Regions from separate parts of the Brevibacillus sp. FIR094 genome, predicted to be linked through region 3. Evidence: riboswitches for the same ligand, from Rfam matches in the RefSeq annotation. Region 3 holds a riboswitch; each other region holds the start of a gene.

Region 1 (5,085 bases), on a different contig from region 3:
GCCAAGGTACGATAGCGATTCACAGGAATCCCCGACAGACGGGCTGCTTCCAAATTGCCGCCTGTCATGTACAGCATCCGTCCCTGTCTCGTATAGGTCAAGTACACATGCGTGATCGCGACAAGTAAAAAGGTCAGGATAACGGGAACCGGTACGGAAAGAATTTCTCCTTGGCCCAGCCAGAGGAACCATTCCTGGAATTTTCCCGGAGCCTGTGAGCCGTCCTGCATCGGCATGTTTGCGTAGATCGAGTAGCCTTGGGAATACGTCATATGAATGCCGTTGACGATGTAAAGCATCGCCAGAGTAGCCAGCAAATCAGGGATGCGGATTTTCACGACCAGGAAGGCGTTGACCAGCCCGACGAGCAAGCTAAGTACAATCGGAACAACCAGTGTCGTGAAAACTCCTTGTTCGTACCAAACCATCATCGAAGCAGAAACGACTGTGGTCAATGAAACCGTCGATCCTACGGACAAGTCAAAGCCTCCGACAATCAGCGAGAACGTAACGCCAATCGCGACAAATGTCACAATCGAGATGGAACGAAGAATGTCCGTCAAGTTGTCGTACGTGAAGAAATACGGGTTGGTCAAACTGAATAACAACATGACAATAACGATAACTGCAACCGTACCGTATTTGTAAACAAAATCAAATAAGCTAAACTTTTTATCTGCCACGTTACTCACCTCCGCTTGCGTAGTACATAATCAGCTCTTGTGTTGCTTCCTCGCGACTCAATTCCTTCACGATCTTGCCCTCGAACATGACGAGAATTCGGTCTGCGATCCCGATGACTTCCTGAAACTCACAGGAGAAATACAGGACACCCTTTTTCTGCTCGGCAAGATTTCCGATCACGCGGTAAATATCGCTTTTCGCACCGATATCCACCCCTTTTGTCGGCTCGTCAAACATAAAGAGGTGAGCGTTTGTATCCAGCCATTTGCCGATAGCCACTTTTTGCTGGTTTCCGCCACTGAGGAAACCGACCAGCTGCTTGATATCGGCTGTTTTTACACCAAGGCGCTGCACGAGCTCTCTTGCGTTAGCCGCTTCCGCCCCTCTTTTGATAAAACCGAGCCAGGACTTCTTTTTCAACGAGGCGACAGACAGGTTGTTCTGCACGGACTCTTCTACGAAAATTCCTTCTTTGCGCCTTTCCTCCGGGACGAGTACGATTCCTGCATCGACGGCGTCTTTTGGCGAGCGCAGTTGGATACGTGTTCCGTGCAATCGAATGGCACCGGCTTTTGCCTCATCCGCACCGAAGAGCAATCGGGCGAGCTCAGTCTTCCCTGCCCCAACCAGACCAACGACACCCACAATCTCTCCCTCGTGAACCTCCAGGTCGACTCCGCGTACTTTGCCACCAGCCACGCCTGACGCCTCAAAAATCGTTTCGCCAATCGGCACTTCCAGCTTCGGGAACTCCTCGTCAAAGCTTTTGCCCAGCATGTTCGCAATCACTTCATCCATGTTAGTCTTCGCCGTGTCTGTGGTCACAACATGCTGTCCATCGCGCATGATGGTGATCCGATCACAGATTTCAAAGATTTCCGGCAACCTGTGGGAGATATAAATGATCCCGACTCCAGCTTTTTTCAACTGCGCAATGATTTGAAACAGCCGCTCGCTCTCCTTCGTGCTCAACGGCGCTGTCGGTTCATCGAAAATGACGTACTTCGCCTTTTGAACGGTAGCCCGTGCTATCAAAATCAATTGTTTTTCCGACAGCGTACATTCTTCGACGAGCATCTTCACTGGAATGGAGAAGCCGAGGTTTTGTAAAATCTGCTTCGATTCGTTGTACAGGCTCTGCCAGTTGATCAGTCCCTTGGTTTTCGCCTGGACGAGCTGGCCCGTCAATATGTTTTCGGCAACGCTCAAATACGGGATCAAGGCGGTGTCCACTTCCTGATAGACACATTGAATGCCCTGTGCTTTGGCGTCCTGCGGAGATTGAATCGACACGGCCTGTCCATCGATGGTGATCGCACCGCCATCTGCCTGGTATGCTCCCGTGAGAATTTTCATCAGGGTACTCTTTCCCGCGCCATTGGCACCGAGGAGTGCATGAACCTCTCCAGCGCGCACCTCAAAATCGACGGATCGCAGGGCAGGAACCCCAGAAAACTGCTTCGCCATCCCTTTCATCTGCAATGTGGACATTTTTCACACCTCCTGTTTACCTGCGTATTCCAACCCCTATAAGGAAAAATCCCGTTGACGGGATACAGATCAACGGGAAAAGCCAATTTGGTTCTTACTTGCCCCAATCTTGTACGTATTGGGACAGGTCGCCCATCGTTACTTTCTTATCCTTCGGCAGGTCTTCCTGTTTCACCAGCACTGGATTCAGCTTCACGTTGTCTGGCACTTGCTCGCCTTTGATTTTTTGGAACACGGTTTGGGCATGAATGCGTCCGATATTGGATGGGTCTACTGCTGCCGTCGCTGTCCACGGAGAGTTTTCCGCCTGGATCATTTGCAGATCCTCATCGCTCAAATCGATGGAGTATACTTTGATTTCCGTACGACCTGCTTGCTGGATAGCACGTGTCGCCCCTTTGGCAAATTCATCCCAAGCTGCCCATACTGCTGTGATGTCGCCTTTGTTGGGATACTTTTTCAAGATCGCTTCCATCTGCGTTTGTGTATCGAGTGCCGTATTGTTGGTAGCAGAACCGAATGCCGCAATCTCTTTCAAGTCCGGGTATTTCTTCTGGAAAGCTTCATACGTCACTTGGCGTTTTTCCATAGGCGCAAAGCCAGCTACCCAAATTTTTACGATGTTGCCTTTGCCATTTGTATCTGCCGCCAGCTTCTCTAGGCTCAGCTCTGCCAACTTGTTGTCATCCTGCGCCACAACTGGCACACCCGGAATGTTGATGTCTGTATCAAACAGGACGACCGGGATTTTTTTATCCACGGCCTTTTGCGTGCCCTGCTGCAACGCTTCTGCCGTTCCATGGTCGATCAGAATGCCATCAAACTTTTGGTTCACAGCCGCATCGAGGTTGGACGCCATTTTTGCCAGATCGGTATCTGCGTTGAATACGGTCAACTCACCGCCGTTTTTCTCCACCTCTGTCTTCACGCCATTAATGTATTGAGCGGAGAACGTCCCTACGTTTTGACGCATGATTAATGCGATTCTCTTCGCGTTCTCTCCACCCGGCTTGTTCGTGCTACCGGTTCCGGTGCTTGTTCCTCCGCCGCATGCTGTAACGAGTACGGACGCAGCCACAACAAGTGAAGTCAGTAATCCCAGTTTCTTTTTCATCGCAAATGTTCCCCCTTTTTCTCTTTGAAAACAGATGATACATGCAAAAAATCCTCTTTCACAGAGAAAGAGGACAAAAATCGACAAGATTCTCGCCTCTTATCTGTCAGGTATTCTACCTGTTGGAGTTAGCACCTTGGCTCGAAAGAACACAATCTCTCGTGCTAGGTTGCCGGGCTTCATAGGGCCATTCCCTCAGCCTTCTCTTGATAAGAGTAGTTTCTATTTTCAAAACGTTTGTATAAGTATATACAGAATATAATCTGGCAATTACCTATCTGTCAACTAGGTTTACCGAAAGAATTTTCTTGATAAATATTCCAGTTTCTTGTGTACAACAAGAGGGATTTTGTTGTGTCTTGTCGAATTATCGTAGATTGATACAAGCCTAGCAAATATTTGCGATGGGGATGCTACATGAGTCTATTAAAAGAAGTTATACTTCAATGGTTTTTCGCCATTATCCCGTTTGTGTTTTTCAACATCTATTACCGTGACAAAATGAGGAACTACAGCCGTTCCTTTATTGTCATCATTAGCTCAGCCTGCATGTTTCTCGCGATGACCTTCGCCCCGAGTGTCACGAATGGCATGTTTTTTGATATCCGACATGTCATCATTCTTTTCGGACTGGTTTATGGCGGAATCGAGATTGCCTTGCTCCTTTTGATTGAAGCCTTGGTTTATCGGTACTATTTGGGTGGAGAAGGAACATGGGTTGCGCTGCTGATCCTTACAGTCAATTTTGTCTTGTCACTCTTTTTATATCGACACTACAAAGCCAGTTATCGAAAAACACTGTATCTTTTTATGACGAGTGCGATTTTTTCTACGGTTGCTTTAGGGACTACTTATTACTTTTTTCCCACGTATGTAACTCAACACCTCGTTTACTACACCATAGTGATTCCTATTCAGAACTTTTTCGGCCTCTGGTTATTAATGTCGCTTTTCAGCAAATGCGTTTCGGATAAGGAGCTGTTTATTCGCCACGCGCAAAACGAAAAAATCCAGACGATGAGCCATGTTGCTGCATCGCTCGCACACGAGGTTCGCAATCCGCTGACAGCTGTCAAAGGCTTCTTGAAATTAATACAGGAATCCCCGGAGAATTTGGTAAAAACCGATCAATACATACGCATCAGTCTCGACGAAGTCCAACGGACAGAAGCCATTTTGACCGAATACCTTGCGATTTCCAAGCCGCTCAAGGAACGGCATGAAATCATTAATGTTAGCGAGCATCTGCATGCCATCCGCGAAGTGATGCTCCCCTTTGCTAATATGCATAACGTGGAGCTTACGCTGCAAGACTTTGAGAGACCTGTGACGATCAAGGCCAATCCAGACGAGTTCAAGCAAGTGTTGGTGAATTTCATCAAAAATGCCATCGAGGCATGCTCGGATATTTCGGACGGAAAAGTCTCCCTGGACTTGCTCATCGAGCGAAACAAAGCACTGTTGGTCATCAAAGATAACGGTGTCGGCATGGATGCAGGACAGATCAGCCGTCTCGGAACGATTTATTTTTCTACGAAAACAACTGGAACCGGTCTTGGATTGACGTATTCCTATCATGTCATTCATGCGATTGGCGGAACTGTCAATGTATCAAGCAAACCACGAGTAGGAACCAAGTTCACCATTATGCTCCCGTATAAGGCACAGTAACTTCTTGCAGTTTTTGCAGAGGGACTGTGCCTTTTTCCATTTCGATAGCTAATGATGCAACGGAGGTACTTGTGGTTCTTTTTCGTTTTTCAAGGAGAACTGCAATTCATTTTTGCGATTGATCG
Region 2 (5,085 bases), on a different contig from region 3:
GCACTCTTTTACGGTCAGCTTTGAAGCTCCTGATGCATCCTATGAACCGTATGTAACCGTGAGTGCCTATGAAGGCAGCAAGCTGGTCGATAGCGAAAAGGTAAAGATCGTTCCAAAAGCAGAAGAAGATAAGGAAATGATCATCCATACCATGTCCGTATTGGATGCGAAGAAAAAGGAATTAAAAGTAAAAGGAATTGTCAAGCAGGGGGCAGACAAAGTAACTGTCACCTATAATGGCGTGAAAAAAGACGCAAACGTGAAGAAGCTGTGGGATGGCGTAGGCAGCTTCACGGTTTCAGTAAAGGATGTACAAGCAGCAAAAGATCAAAAAGCCTTGATCGAGGTTTACGAGGATGGCAAGAAGGTTGATTCCGAATCCGTTCAGGTAGAAATCGTCAACGCTCCTGACAAGGATCAAGCGACCGTATATGCCATCAAGGCGACTGCTGTAAACAATCCTGCCGCCAAGTCCATACAGGTGAAGGGGACAGTAAGCGGCTGGAATAAAAAGGACGATACTGAACTATTTGTGATCGCTCCTGACGGGAAGAAAAAAGAGATGAAACCAAATGACAAAGGCGAGTTTTCGCTGACATTGTCGTACAAGAATCATTCCTTTAGTGCCAAAACAATTCAAGTCGAATTGTATGAAGACGATAAGCTGGTTAAGAAAACTGACGTTGCATTAAGCACAAAAGTCATTGTCGAGCCTGTGAAGCCAACAGACGAGGATAAAGACGAAGATGATGACAAAAAGAAAAAAGAAAAAGGGAAGCAGAAAGATAAGCATCCCAATGGCAACGCGTATGGTTATTGGAAAAAGCACGACAAACATCATGATGACGATGATGACCAGGGCGATGACGATCGTAACGACGACAGAGACTAGTCGCTAACGTTAAGGCCGCTGCTTGTAAGTCTCGACGTACTCCACCAATTGTCTGATGTAATCCCCCAGAATGGGGATGGAAAGAAATTGCGTCAAGAGAGAGCCGAGGAATGCCAATACGATAGCAGTACCAATAGTCAACCCCAGACCCCGGGCAAGACCTGCGAGGAAATTGATCCAGAGCAGCTTGCGCGGGGCTGTGTAATTTTGAATCACATCTGCTAGTCGGATATCTTCCAGGAACATCGCAATTTTATGCATCCGCTCATTTACCTTCCGAACTTCCTGAAGCTCTTCAAGAACTTGATCAATTTGCTGCATAAGGCGGTCTGTAGGCGACAAGCTGTCCATCCCCTTCCATCATTCGGTATCGTTACCTACCAGTCTAGGGAAAAAGACAACCAGAATCAAGGTGGAGAGGAAACGTTTGCCTATCAGCTAGGCGAAGGGTAAAATGAACGTACAAAACGTTTGTTAGGAGGCTTTGAAATGGCTGAAACTGTTTCCCAATCTCTTTCCGAAGATTTATTCAAGCTCTTGCAAAAGGAGCGTTTTGTTACCTTGGGCACAGTAGACCATGAGTCAGGGGCACCATCGCTCAGCTCCTTGTCCTGGACGTATGCTGTCAGCGCCGATACGATTCGTTTTGCCGTAGATAATCGCTCACGTATTTTGGCTAATATTGCGAAGGAACCGCAAGTTGTCCTGCATTTGATCGGTGCCGGCTCGTCTTTTGCTATTAATGGTCGTGCTTTCGTCAAAACAGACCGACTGGAAGGAGTTCCGCTCAAGCTGGCCATGGCAGAAATCAAAATTGAGGCCGTTCGTGATATTATGTTTTACGGTTCCCGTATTTCCGTAGAACCACAATATGAAAAGACGTATGACAAAAACGCAGCAGCGAAGCTGGACAATCAAGTTATGACCGCCTTGAAAGATGCAAATTAACATGTGGAAATAAATTGTTGACAAGAATCCTGCCGATCCTTTAGTATTAGGGTCAATCAAATTGAATAGCAATCTTCTTATCCAGAGCGGCGGAGGGACTGGCCCGATGATGCCCGGCAACCAATCACCTGTATTTTAACAGGGAGATAATGGTGCTAATTCCTGCAGAGTTATCAAACTCTGAAAGATGAGAAGGATTTGCTTACGGTGACGTAAACAAAGCCTTCTTTCAGAGGAAAGGGGGCTTTTTTGATGCCCTCGTACACTATTGGAGGGAGAGAAACAGACATGAAATTGGAAACGAAATTGATTCAGGCGGGAGTAGGCAGAGACGAAAAAACAGGGGCGGTGAGCTTTCCTGTTTACTATGCAACGGCTTATCGCCATCCTGCCTTGGGCCAGAGCACTGGATATGATTATACGCGCACCGCTAATCCTACTCGCACCATTCTGGAGGAGACCATCGCTGAAGCGGAATCAGGAGATGCAGGATTCGCTTGCGCCTCAGGAATGGCTGCTGTTCATACCGTTATGGGCTTGTTTTCCCAAGGGGATCATCTGATCGTTTCACTCGATCTGTACGGAGGAACCTATCGATTGTTCGAGCAAGTGCTCTCTCGCTATGGTTTGACGTTTTCGTATGTAGATTTGCGTGACATTGGTGCACTCAAAAATGCGATTCGCCCAGATACAAAGGCGATCTTCGTCGAGACACCAACCAATCCGCTCATGCAGATTACGGATATTCGAGCAGTAACGCAATTGGCGAAACAGCACGGTCTCCTTACGATTGTAGACAACACATTCTTAACCCCGTATTGTCAACGCCCACTAGAGCTTGGTGCAGATATCGTCTTACATAGTGCAACCAAGTATTTGGCAGGACATAACGATGTGCTGGCTGGTCTCATCGTAACAAAAGGGGAAGAGTTGTCGGAAAAAATCCGGTTTTTGCACAATTCAATCGGTGCTGTGCTCGGACCACAAGATTGCTGGCTTCTCGTTCGCGGGATGAAAACATTGGCACTGCGGATGGAGCGTCACCAATCCAATGCCTTGATTGTAGCGGAAAAGCTGCGTGAGCATCCGGCAGTGGCGGAGGTATTTTATCCAGGTCTGCCAGAGCATCCGGGGCATGAAATACAGGTGAATCAAGCGACTGGGCATAGTGGGATGGTATCGTTCCGGGTACGCGATGTAGAGCAGGTGGGATTGTTCCTGCAAAATCTGCAAATCGTATCCTTTGCGGAAAGTCTGGGTGGTGTCGAGTCATTGTGTACGTATCCGGCGACGCAGACTCACGCCGATATCCCGCAAGAAGTCAGAGAGCATGTCGGTGTTTGTGATCGATTGTTGCGACTGTCGGTTGGCATCGAGCATCCAGATGATGTCGTAGCCGATTTGTTTCAGGCATTGAATGCTAGTTTGGTCGTAGGGGGGAGTGTACGATGAATTTTGCAACCAAGATCCTCCACGGTTCGACTTGCATTGACCCGTTCACAGGTGCGTCGTCGGTTCCGATTTATCAAGCTTCGACGTTTCATCAGGCAGATATCGATCAGCCAGGAACATTCGATTATGCCAGATCAGGCAATCCAACGAGGCAGGCTTTGGAGGAAGCCATTGCGTCTCTGGAGGGGGGCGCACGCGGTTTCGCATTCTCATCTGGCATGGCTGCCATTTCCAGCGTGTTCATGCTGTTTTCAGCCGGAGACCATGTTGTAGTGGCGGAAGATGTATACGGTGGCACGTTTCGGTTTTTGACCAAGGTATTGTCGAGAATGGGCATCTCCGTTACATTCGTGGATGCAACAAATACAGAAGCTGTTCGTGCGGCCATTACACCGGTGACGAAAGGGATTTACCTGGAGACCCCCTCCAATCCCACCTTAAAGGTGACAGATATTGCAGCGGTTTCTCGTATCGCGAAGGAGTACGGCTTGCTGGTCATTGTCGATAATACATTCCTTACCCCGTATTACCAGCGGCCATTGGAACTTGGTGCAGATGTGGTCATTCATAGTGCAACGAAGTTTATCGGAGGGCATAGCGACGTCGTGGCAGGTCTGGCCGTGACCAGAGAGGCTGCGTTAGGGGAGCAGCTCTATTTTATCCAGAATGGCATGGGAGCGATATTGGGTGTGCAGGACTGCTGGCTGGTGATGCGTGGTCTCAAAACATTGAAAGCCCGACTGGATGTCAGCACGAAAACAGCCGCGAGCTTGGCTGACTGGTTGTCATCGCATCCACAAGTAAGCCGCGTTTACTATACAGGACTGGAGGATCATCCTGGTCATCTGATTCAAACACAACAAGCGACTGGTCATGGGGCAGTTCTTTCTTTTGACGTAGGGAACCGTGATCGAGCAAAAGCGTTGTTTGATCGTGTGAAATTGCCGATTGTGGCTGTCAGCCTCGGGGCAGTGGAAACGATTCTCTCCTATCCGGCTACGATGTCACATGCAGCGATGCCTGCTGAGGAAAGGGCTGCAAGGGGAATTACAGATGGTTTGATCCGGTTGTCAGCTGGTTTAGAGGATTACGAGGACTTGGTGGCAGATTTGAAGCAAGCTTTGGATCATTTGCCATCTGAAGCACCCATCCATAAAGAAAAAGAGGTATTCTCCCGGGCTTAAATCCGGGGGATACCTCTTTTCTTTTAAGGCGTTCCTGTACGATTTGCATTGATTTTGTTTTGTCCTTGCGGCTCTTTGTGCATGCGTTTTTCTTTTACTTGAGAAGGGGTTTCTTCTCGAGGCTGCACACTGCGCGGCAGTTGGGGAATGATCCGACCTACGATATCCGCTAACTCTTCCGTAACACCGGCAACAGGATGGCCGCGACGAATATCATCTCTCATTTCTCGTAACCGCTGTACGATGGCAGGGTCTGCAGTTACGACAGCATTTGCTCCTTGAGGGTCTTCTTTCAGAGCTTCCGCAACCGTGTACTTAATGACGCCAACTTCAGGGCGATCCAGATTCGGATCCACAGTAATACCGACTACCGCATATTTGCCTAAGACCACTGCAGTGGCGCTGTGTACCCTTTTCACACGTGTTGCTAGTTGGGCGAGACGATCAGCAGTGGCTTGGGAAGATTGATTGTAAGCAGGCTCAGGAGCTGTTTGCTGAACGCGCTGAGTATGAGTGGCATGCTTCGGCTGTTGTGTAGCCTGATTCGCCGGGGGTTTATTGCCCGACATACATGCTGTAAGCAACAAGCTAAAACCGAGGCAGTAGATC
Region 3 (5,085 bases):
AGTTCAAGCGCATCGTATTAACTTGCGGCTCTGCTGCATAAAACGGCTTCCCTGGTACGAATGCCACGCCTTCCTTTACGGAACGGGACAGCAGCTTCTCAGCATCGACGTGCTCAGGAAGATTCACCCAGAGGAACATCCCGCCTCTTGGTTTTTCCCACTGTACACCCTCCCAGTTTTGCGCAACCAAGAGCTCATGCATCCATTCCATGCGTGCCTTGTAGGACTCGCGGATTTTCTCAATGTGGCGCTCCAGATCAAAGCGGGACAAAAGCTCATACAGAGCGTACTGGTCGATTGTGCTCGATTGCAGATCAATTGCTTGCTTCGCCTTCACCATCATTTGAATCACACGTGTATCTCCAATGGCCCATCCGGTACGCAAACCTGGCGCGACAATTTTGGAAAAAGTACTGGTGTACACTACACAGGAATCGGTCGGATGCTCATCCAGTGAGAAGATCGAGCGGTACGGTGCCTCCCCATCGAATTGGATCTCTCCATATGGATCGTCTTCCAAGATGAGAATGTTTTGCGCCTTACATTGACGAAGCAAGCCGAGACGGCGCTCGAGACTCCATACCTTTCCTGTCGGGTTCGCAAAGGTAGGAATAACGTACACCATTTTCGGGCGATACTGGGCAATTTTTTTCGCCAGATCGTCCAAATCCATCCCATCAGCATCACCGTCTACAGGGATCGCTTTGATTCCCCGGAATTGAAATAACTGAACGGCCGCCAAATAAGTAGGGTTTTCAACAAGAACAACATCGCCTTCGTCTAAATATACACGACACAACAAGTCTACTGCTTGCTGAGAGCCCGTTGTGATGATCATATTATCTACACCGACGTTCATATGCTTTTGCTTCATGCGGGATGCAATCCACTCACGAAGCGGCAAGTATCCATCAGTTAATCCGTACTGCAGAGCTTTTGCTCCTTGTTCGAATGCGCGATTGAATGCTTCACGCATCTCTGCTATTGGAAAAGAATCCTCTGCTGGCAGTCCACCTGCGAGCGAGAGCACTTGATTGCCTTGGGTCAGCTTCAAGATTTCCCGGACAGCCGAGGAGGATAGTGCTTCGACAGATTTTGAAAATGAGTACTCCATGTTCCGTTCCCCCTTGATTTTGCTTATCCTTGTTTTATCACTGTCCACAGCGTAAGTCCAATCCTTGCTAGCTATGAGCGGATAGGTTTTGACTATGTCGAGCGGTTGTTCAATCGTTAGTCTTGACACACTGCATGCAAAAAACCCCTCTTCGTCTCAAACGAAAAGGAGTCCATATGTATGGGCTATATTTTCCTAGGCGATGCGGAACACACGCGGTTTCTCTGTGTGTGGGAGGAAAGAGAGGTCTACATGCGTGGACGCTTCTTCCATGCCAATATCACTTGCCAACAGCAATGCCTCTTCTTGGAAGGTCGGCGTACAGCTACCTTCATTCAGTTCACAGAGACGCTTCAATCGCTTCAGTCTCTCTGCGGATTTCTCTACTCTCATGCATTCATTCGTAAGCTCACAAACGTTGACGTGACGAGCATCAGCGATCATGCTGATATCATTCACATGGACAATCAGTCTTTTGCCTTCTTCCGTAACAAATCCGATCGAGCAAAAATGCGCACCTGACATTTCCAAACGAGTGAGAACAGCATTGGCGTAAACTTCTCCCGTCCGCAGACGAATCTGGCCTGCTTCAATGGCTCCGCCGATTTTCCGCTCGTTGGCGATCACCGTATACATATCCGTGTAACCGTTAATCTGATAGCGCATGGTACCCTCCCGCTCTCGCTGAGACTAATTATCATTAACAATGTCATCGTATAATGAAAATCATTATCTGTCAATAATGAGAATGATTTTTATTCTAGAATAAAAAAGCCACACTCCATTTCTATGGTAGTGTGGCCAAATTACCTCGCCTTTATTTTGTTTTCGTAAATAACCCCAACCGCTCAATTCGCTGAACCGCTTCCGCGAGACGATCTTCATTTGATAGCAAAGCCGCTCGCACATAGCCCTCACCTGTCGGACCAAAGCCATTTCCTGGCGCTACAACGACATGCGCTTTTTCCAAAAGCAGGTCAGAGAACTCCACGGATGTGAAGCCACTTGGAACAGGAAGCCAAGCAAAAAACGAACCTTGAGATGGTGGTGCCTGCCAGCCAATCCGATGCAGATTGGAGTACAAGGCATTGCGGCGGCTTTCGTAGACAGCGACGAGATCGCGAACGCACTGCTGTGACTCCGTCATCGCTTTGGCTGCCGCCATCTGTACCGCTCCGAACAGACTGACGAAATAATGGTCCTGAATGAGGTTAATCAGACGAACCAGCTCGCGATTTCCTACCATAGCACCGACACGCCAGCCTGCCATGTTGTACGTTTTGGACAAGGTATAAAATTCTACACCCACTTCTTTTGCACCCGGAACCTGCATGAAGCTGACTGGCTTTTTCCCGTCATAGCTGATCGCCCCGTAGGCGAAGTCGTGGCAGACGACGATTTCATGTTTTCGAGCAAAACGAATGGTTTCCTCATAAAACTCGAGTGGTGCGTTGACTGCTGTCGGATTGTTCGGATAGTTGAGAAACATCAGTTTCGCTCGATCCAAATCAGCTTGGGAGAGCTGGCTGTAGTCTGGCAAAAAGTCATTTTCCGCCTTCAATGGCATCATGACCATCCGTCCATTTACGACTGCAACCCCCGACCAATAATCCGGATAACCTGGGTCTGGAACCAGTGCAACATCGCCTGCGTTCATCAGGACTTGGCAAATCTCTACGAGTCCGGTTTTGCTGCCGAACAATATCGCTACTTCTTCCTCCGGATCGAGGTCCACATCAAATTCTTGCTTATACCAATGTTTCACTGCCTGCTTCAGTTCCACGCGTCCCTGAAAAGGCGGATATTTGTGATGGAGTGGTTGTGCCGCTTGCGCCTGTAATTCTTCAATAATGTGTGGCGGTGTCGGCAAATCAGGATTGCCCTGCCCCAGGTTAATGACGTCATGGCCTTGCGCAATGACCTTGTTTACTTTTGCCACCAGGGTCGCAAAAAACTGGGTAGGGAGTCGATCAATCATGTCGGAGGGTTGAATGCGCATCTTTCTTCCATTCCTTTCTTGGGCCCAATACAATAAAACCCCCTTTTTCCATACAGAAAAAGGGGGAGATCAGCTTGGTCACGTCCTTATCTGTCAGGAAAAAATCCTGCTGGAATTGGCACAGCATCTGTCCATCACATGGAACAGATCCGCTGCCGGGCTTCATAGGGCCAGTCCCTCCACCTCTCTGAATAAGTCAAACACACGGAATATACTGTTTTTTCGTCTATATCATACTACTTGAGCACGTAAACCGTGTCAAGATACTTGATTCTGTACGGGTACCTGATGCCTTCTTTTTTGAAAAGATGTGTGGAAGGCAAAGAATGCGACAGACAACAGACACAAGCCTGCCATTACGAACAATAATCCCTGCGCATGAAACGATTGGAAAATGAAGGCGCCGAGCAGTGGTCCGAGCATCCGCCCTGCTGATCCAGTCCCTGCTATCAGACCTTGAATGAAGCCTTCTCGTCCCTCTGGCGTAAACTGTGCAGCTACTGCCGGCACCGCTGGCCACACGAGCATTTCTCCCAGCGTCATGATGAACATGCCTGCCACAAAGCCTGCATAAACCGTTGATTGCGACAGAATCAACATCGACAAGGCAAAGATATAAGCGCCCAAGAGCATTTGTGCTTTTAACGTACGGGCAAAGCTTCGAATGACCCACGCAATCAATGGCTGACCAAACAGGATCAAACCGCCGTTCAGCGTCCACAACAGACTGTATTGACGTAGTGAAATGCCAAGGGATTGCATGTAGGCCGACAGCACCGTTGTCCATTGTACATAGACAATCCAGCTAATTAATAGCCCCCCGCATAATAGCAGCAATGCTCCCCATACGACCTTGGTCTCTTTCTGTGGTTCTCGTAGAAGCTCTCCCTCTGCTTGTTCGGGAGTAGTCGTCTGCAATTGACGTTTTTGCTCTGCAAGTTTTAACTGACGAGGCAAAATGAGCATGAACATCGTCAGTACAATTACTTGTGAGATCGCATTTCCGAAAAACGTCCACGCAAACGAAACACTTGCTAAGAAGCCGCCTAAAGCAGAACCGGCAGCTACACCCACATTGAGGGAAACGTAAATCAGATTGATTCCTTTACGGCCGCCCTCTGGCCATAAAACCACTGCCAGCGCATTCATAACGGGAGAAAGGGATCCATAAAAAAGTCCATTCAATAATAACAGTACGACATATACGGTAAAATCTTGTGTAACTCCTAAACAAACCGAAATAAGTATTCCGCCGATGGAGCCGACAACAATGGTGCGCATTTTACCCCAGCGGTCAAACATCATCCCGCCGACAATACTCCCGATCAGGAATGCGCCTTGATTTAAAAGCAACAAGAAGCCGGCTACAGTCAGCGGCTTTCCGAGATGGTTGTGAATATAGATCGTAACTAGCGGCCAAATACACGCCATTCCGGTAGAAAAAATGACGGCAGCAATCGTCAATAAACGAATGCTGCTCGGATAGGATTCCCACTTTTGCCTCATGGCTTACTTCTCACCCCGATGGAAATCGCCGCTTTTTCCGCCTGTTTTGGATTGCAGACTGGTCGGACCGATTATCATTTCTTTATCCATGGCTTTGCACATGTCATACACCGTCAAAGCCGCTACGCTAACAGCGGTCAACGCCTCCATCTCGACGCCTGTTTTCCCTGTCGTCTTCACGGCTCCTGTAATCGCAAGCGTCGTTTCATCTACAAAAGCAAATTGTATGTCGATGCCAGTCAATGGCAGCGGATGACACATTGGGATGATTTCCCACGTCTTTTTGGCAGCCATGACACCTGCTACCTGCGCTACTGCGAGTACATCGCCCTTTTCGATTCGACCTTCGCGGATTCGGGCGAGTGTTTCGGGTTTCATACTGATTTGGCTCTCGGCTACAGCCACCCGTTTTGTGACGTCCTTCTCAGATACGTCCACCATCCGTGCTCGATTTTGTTCATTAAAA
Region 4 (5,085 bases), on a different contig from region 3:
AACGAGAATCCCAGCCAAAGGAGGACCTGTAATCAAGCCAATGCGCAGGACACTATCCAAATAGGCATTGGCTTGGAGGAGCTGCTCTCTTTTGACCAGAACAGGGAGGAGCGATTGGCTGGCTGGCACATATAGCGGTTGAACGAGACCGTTGATCAAGGCAGTGAAATACAACGGCCAGAGTGATTCTGTCCCGGAAGTGATGACCGCAAAGGACAAACAAAACGCAGCAGCTCGCATCCATTGAGAAAAAAGCATGACACGTTTCTTGTCGAATCGGTCGATGTACGGTCCGGCTACCAACTGAATCGCGAGCGACGGCAAGAAATACAGCAGCCACATCTGTCCGACCGCACCCTGTGAGCCTGTTGCCTGATAGATTAACCAGCTATTGGCGAGGGTACCAAGTGAGGCGCCGAGTTCTGAAATGAGCTGACCGAAAAGAATCCAACGATAAGAACGCTGCTGCCAGACAGAGGCTTGTACCGCGGTTTGGTTCATGGGGTGCTCCTGTCCAGGAATTCATCCCACATCAGGGGGAGCTTGTCCAGGGTATGACGGCGGAGTCTGTAACGGGAGCCTACTGTTTCAACGAGATGGGCAGACCGCAGCATGGACAGGTGATGGTGCACTGTCGATTTCGCCATAGAGAGTTGATCGGTTATCTCTTGCAAGCTCAGTTCCTTTTCCGCGAGCATTTTGACCATACGCAGCCTCTGCTCATCTCCGAGTGCTTTTAAGGCTTGCACCAGTGAAGGGGGTGGCTGATTAGGATCTACAGCATCGTGCAAATTTTCGTCGGCAACAGGGTAATAAAAAATTTTCGTCCCGACAGCATCGGCCTGTACGGTCCACGGGCGATAGATCGCTTGTGGGATCAGCAGTACGCGTGTCACGGCAGGCTCAGGGAGGTAGCTCGCTCCCGTCGCATACTCCACCAAGGCTTCCGGGTTGAGCTTTCCTAGCTTGCTTTGCTTTTGCGACCAATCCCGTTCTAGCATGCGACCAATTTCTTCCTCATGCGGCTTGATGTGAGTGGTATACCAGCCTTCCATCAATCCGAGAATATGACTCCGCAGCTCTTCTGCATCAACGGAAGTAATATGTCCGATATACGCTTCAAAAAAGAGGTGCGCGCGGCACGCTTCCTGTAAAGCTGCGCAATCATCCTTGCTACCTTGTGCAGCCTTCCGACGCGCTTCCTGCATACTTTCACCTAGATAAGGGAGGGCCTCGTATCGGAGCTGTTCTGTTGAGAGCTCTCTGACATACGAGAGAAATGAATCCAGATCAGCGAAAGGGCAAAGATCGAGCAGTTGCAAAAGCGTCTTCCACGTGTTGTGCTCCTTCGCATAGTCGACCTCTTGTCGTACAAAAGGCGAAAGCTCGTCCAACAGTTGACGCCAATAGGCAGAAGGGTGTTCCATCGTGTGATGCAATTGATCGTAGGTAGCGGCAGCGATTCCCAAGGCAGCTTCGAATAAGGGAGAATAGGAAATCTCCACGCGATACGTTGTTCGTTCACTTCCGATATTCAAAACTTTCACGTCTATCCATCCTTCCAAAAATTTCATCTATGCTTGTATTTTATAAAAATAGAATTTTAAATTCAATATTTTTCGAACGGAAATCAAAAAAGAAAGAAGGGCCACGCAGCTCAAAAAAGAGGTAGCGCGATCCTTCTTCATTTGGAGGCATAGTATGCTCAAGTGTCCTGGTGAAATCTATCAACCCACCGTGGACAATTGCAACGCACGCTGCAGTGCTTGCTCCAGATCAGAGAGGATATCGTCGATCGATTCTGTACCGACGGAGAGGCGAATAAGTCCCGGGGTCACTCCGGCTGCTGCCTGCTCTTCTTCCGTCATCTGCTGATGTGTTGTGCTAGCTGGATGAATGATGAGTGACTTGGAGTCCCCGACATTTGCGAGATGGGAGAACAGCTTCACGGACTCGATCAACGTTTTTCCTGCCTCAACGCCACCGCGAATTCCAAAGGTCAGGATCGCGCCAGCACCTTTTGGCAAATACTTTTGTGCCAAATCATGCTGGGAATCTGACTCTAGTCCCGGATAACTCACCCACTCTACGGCAGAGTGATTAGTGAGGAATTGGGCTACTGCCAAGGCGTTCTGGCTATGCCGCTCAATGCGCAGATGCAGTGTTTCTAATCCTTGCAGGAACAAGAAAGAATTGATCGGGGCGACAGCCGCTCCAATATCGCGCTGGAGCTGGACGCGCGCCTTGATAATATAGGCGAGTGGGCCAACTGCCTCTGTATAGACGACGCCATGGTAGCTTGGGTCTGGTGTAGTCAGACCTGGGAATTTTCCGCTGTTCCAGTCGAATTTTCCAGAGTCTACAATAATACCGCCAATTGCTGTTCCGTGGCCGCCGATGAATTTGGTGGTGGAATGCACGACAATATCGGCCCCGTGCTCAAAAGGACGGCACAAAATCGGAGTCGCGAAAGTGTTGTCCACGATCAACGGCACGCCGTTTTCGTGGGCAATATTGGCGATCGCCTCAATATCAGCGACATCAATGCGGGGATTACCGATCGTCTCGCAAAACACGGCTTTTGTCTTTTCATTGATATAGGCACGGAAATTTTCCGGATTGGATTGATCAGCAAAATGAACCTTGATACCGAGGCGGGGAAGAGTGTGGGCAAACAGGTTGTAGGTACCGCCGTAGAGACTGCTGGAAGCGACGATCTCGTCTCCTGCATGTGCAATATTTAAGATGGCGAATGTAATGGCAGCTTGCCCGGATGCGGTCGCTAATGCACCAACACCACCTTCGAGCAGGGCAACACGCTTCTCAAACACATCCTGCGTCGGATTCATGATACGTGTATAGATGTTCCCAAACTCTTTTAAACCAAACAGGTTGGCTGCATGCTCCGTATCACGGAAAACGTAGGAGGTCGTCTGATAGATCGGAACAGCACGTGAGCCTGTTACAGGGTCAACCTCCTGCCCACCGTGTACCGCAAGTGTTTCTGGCTTCCATTGTTGTTGATCGGACATGTCCATCTCTCCTTTTCCTATAGGAAATCGGCAAAAAAAAACGGAGCATTCTCCTGAGAAGAAGAAGGCTCCGATCATGCACGGGCTTGTGTTCATCTCTCAGAATCACTGGATTCTGCAGGAATTGGCACCATGCAGCTAGTCTGCTGGTTGCCGGGTTTCGTAGGGCCTGTCCCTCCACCGCTCTTGATGAGAAAAGTTGTTGTCGTAATTGTATGAAAATAAAACCTTGCTGTCAATGTAGAATATGCAGTTATCAGGGAGGTTTTTATGTATATGTGGATGAATGGCGTTTCACTCATGCCATTAATTTGTAACGCTTTTGCCTCAAGCTGTTCACATCCCGTGTGGCTACTGTCGCAGCGAAATAGGAGATAATGGTAGAAAATAGGGAGCATGGATGCAGGGTGAAGCCAAGTGCTCTTCACGTTAGAAAAGTAAAAAAGCGTGTGATATCATGGAGGTGGTTACAACTGATCTGATCGTACATATAGGAGGATAAATAGCGATGAGCCATGGAGTAAAGGAAATGACACCACAAGAGCTGTTGGAAAAGCTGGAAGCCAAAGAGGAACTGCAAGTCATTGATGTACGTGAGGTCGATGAGTGGAATGCAGGTCACATCAAAGAGGCACAGCTGATCCCACTCGGCTTTTTGCCACATCGTATCGATGAGCTGGATAAGAACATTCCGATTGTGATGGTTTGCCGTAGTGGTGCCAGAAGCCATAATGCTACAGCGTATTTGAGTGCCCAAGGATATGACGTGGCGAATATGGTTGGTGGCATGCTCGCATGGCCAGGTGAAGTCGAACAGTAAGAAGTCATAGAAACAGTGTGAATGCCTCCCGTGTGTAAGCAGGAGGCATCACGCATGGGACAAGCAGGGAGGAAGCAACCCGTGAGTGAAGGAACACAATTGCAACAGGAATCTGGGATGAAAAAACATTGGTTTCCTGTGTTAGCTGGTATTATCATTTTGGCTATCGTCGGAGTATTTGGTTATAAGTACATGACACAAGAGAAGATCGAAGTGTTGAAGCCCATCGCGGACTTCACCTTAGACAACAGTAACGGAACAACCTATACATTTAATGAAAGTGCTGGTAAGGTACGACTGGTTGAGTTTATGTTTACCAAATGCCCGGATATTTGTCCGGCGACCACGTACAACATGGCTAAGCTGCAAGATCAGTTGAAGGAAAAGGGACTGTTCGGAGACAAAGTAGAGTTTGTTTCCATTTCCTTTGACCCTGATAACGATACGCCGGAAGTCTTGCAGGAGTACGCAGCCAAGTTCAAGGCAGATCAGAGCGGCTGGAAGTTCCTGCGCGGGGACGCTCAGGCTATAGAGAAAGTGACGAAGGATTTTGGTCTGATGGTGATTAAGCAGCCAGATGGTTCTTATGCCCATACGGCTCGCATGTTCCTTGTGGATGGAGATGGAAACATGCGCCGCGCGTACGGGATGGCAGCTGACATGGACATGGAAGTCATGATGAAAGAGATGGAACAGCTCGCTGACTAGCGGGTCTCCTCATAGGAGATGTTTACGACTTCTTCTGTCTGATTTACGAATTCAATATGAACGAGTAACGCCCACCTGCGATTGCCTTTTTGAAGCAAGAGCTTAAACGTCTCTTCCGACGTGGTGGGCGTTTTTTGTTTTCGTCCGACGTGCAGGTAGTCGACAATTTGAGCGTTTGGATATCGCTTCATCGTTTCCTGCATCGCGAGCCTGCCCCATTTTGCATAGGGAGGCTGGGCATAGGCAGGGAATGTCTGAAAGATGAGCAGGAAAAGTACGGTGGAGAGAAGGGGCATCATGTTCCGATAACGAAATAGGCGGTGAATGGCTTGCACTTGCTAATCCCTCTCCTTTTCGAAATGGTTTGCCATGTATTTTGAAGACTTTTCGGAATATCATTCGTAGAAAATAATGACAATGAAGTACGGGAGGTTTTCGATGCATTACTTGCTCATTCCCTTATTTGGCCTTCCTGTTTTGGTGGGGGTTCTTGCGGCCATTTTCCAAAAGCCTCCTTTCTGGAAA

What was found. A riboswitch is a leader RNA that binds a small molecule or an ion and turns the genes downstream of it on or off. The one in region 3 is predicted to bind S-adenosylmethionine.
Region 1: another riboswitch for S-adenosylmethionine. It lies ahead of ACQ5DJ_RS00440 (sugar ABC transporter substrate-binding protein); the one in region 3 lies ahead of ACQ5DJ_RS24085 (pyridoxal phosphate-dependent aminotransferase).
Region 2: another riboswitch for S-adenosylmethionine. It lies ahead of ACQ5DJ_RS19065 (aminotransferase class I/II-fold pyridoxal phosphate-dependent enzyme); the one in region 3 lies ahead of ACQ5DJ_RS24085 (pyridoxal phosphate-dependent aminotransferase).
Region 4: another riboswitch for S-adenosylmethionine. It lies ahead of ACQ5DJ_RS25155 (homocysteine synthase); the one in region 3 lies ahead of ACQ5DJ_RS24085 (pyridoxal phosphate-dependent aminotransferase).

The regions. Positions count from the first base shown of each region.
Region 1 covers NZ_JBEAES010000001.1:84,199-89,283, forward strand. The annotation lists gene ACQ5DJ_RS00430 (ABC transporter permease) at 1-683, opposite strand, end outside; gene ACQ5DJ_RS00435 (sugar ABC transporter ATP-binding protein) at 685-2,175, opposite strand; gene ACQ5DJ_RS00440 (sugar ABC transporter substrate-binding protein) at 2,270-3,289, opposite strand; SAM riboswitch class I at 3,386-3,505, opposite strand; gene ACQ5DJ_RS00445 (ATP-binding protein) at 3,707-4,960, shown strand; gene ACQ5DJ_RS00450 (DUF421 domain-containing protein) at 5,009-5,085, opposite strand, start outside.
Region 2 covers NZ_JBEAES010000021.1:38,909-43,993, forward strand. The annotation lists gene ACQ5DJ_RS19050 (hypothetical protein) at 1-892, shown strand, start outside; gene ACQ5DJ_RS19055 (DUF5665 domain-containing protein) at 902-1,243, opposite strand; gene ACQ5DJ_RS19060 (pyridoxamine 5'-phosphate oxidase family protein) at 1,382-1,840, shown strand; SAM riboswitch class I at 1,915-2,034, shown strand; gene ACQ5DJ_RS19065 (aminotransferase class I/II-fold pyridoxal phosphate-dependent enzyme) at 2,129-3,292, shown strand; gene ACQ5DJ_RS19070 (trans-sulfuration enzyme family protein) at 3,289-4,476, shown strand; gene ACQ5DJ_RS19075 (YhcN/YlaJ family sporulation lipoprotein) at 4,500-5,085, opposite strand, start outside.
Region 3 covers NZ_JBEAES010000034.1:35,698-40,782, forward strand. The annotation lists gene ACQ5DJ_RS24075 (PLP-dependent aminotransferase family protein) at 1-1,114, opposite strand, end outside; gene ACQ5DJ_RS24080 (hypothetical protein) at 1,310-1,780, opposite strand; gene ACQ5DJ_RS24085 (pyridoxal phosphate-dependent aminotransferase) at 1,932-3,113, opposite strand; SAM riboswitch class I at 3,197-3,311, opposite strand; gene ACQ5DJ_RS24090 (MFS transporter) at 3,372-4,619, opposite strand; gene moaC (cyclic pyranopterin monophosphate synthase MoaC) at 4,623-5,085, opposite strand, start outside.
Region 4 covers NZ_JBEAES010000038.1:30,740-35,824, forward strand. The annotation lists gene ACQ5DJ_RS25145 (MFS transporter) at 1-501, opposite strand, end outside; gene ACQ5DJ_RS25150 (ArsR family transcriptional regulator) at 498-1,547, opposite strand; gene ACQ5DJ_RS25155 (homocysteine synthase) at 1,728-3,032, opposite strand; SAM riboswitch class I at 3,122-3,228, opposite strand; gene ACQ5DJ_RS25160 (rhodanese-like domain-containing protein) at 3,541-3,852, shown strand; gene ACQ5DJ_RS25165 (SCO family protein) at 3,934-4,560, shown strand; gene ACQ5DJ_RS25170 (YqzG/YhdC family protein) at 4,557-4,895, opposite strand; gene ACQ5DJ_RS25175 (hypothetical protein) at 4,999-5,085, shown strand, end outside.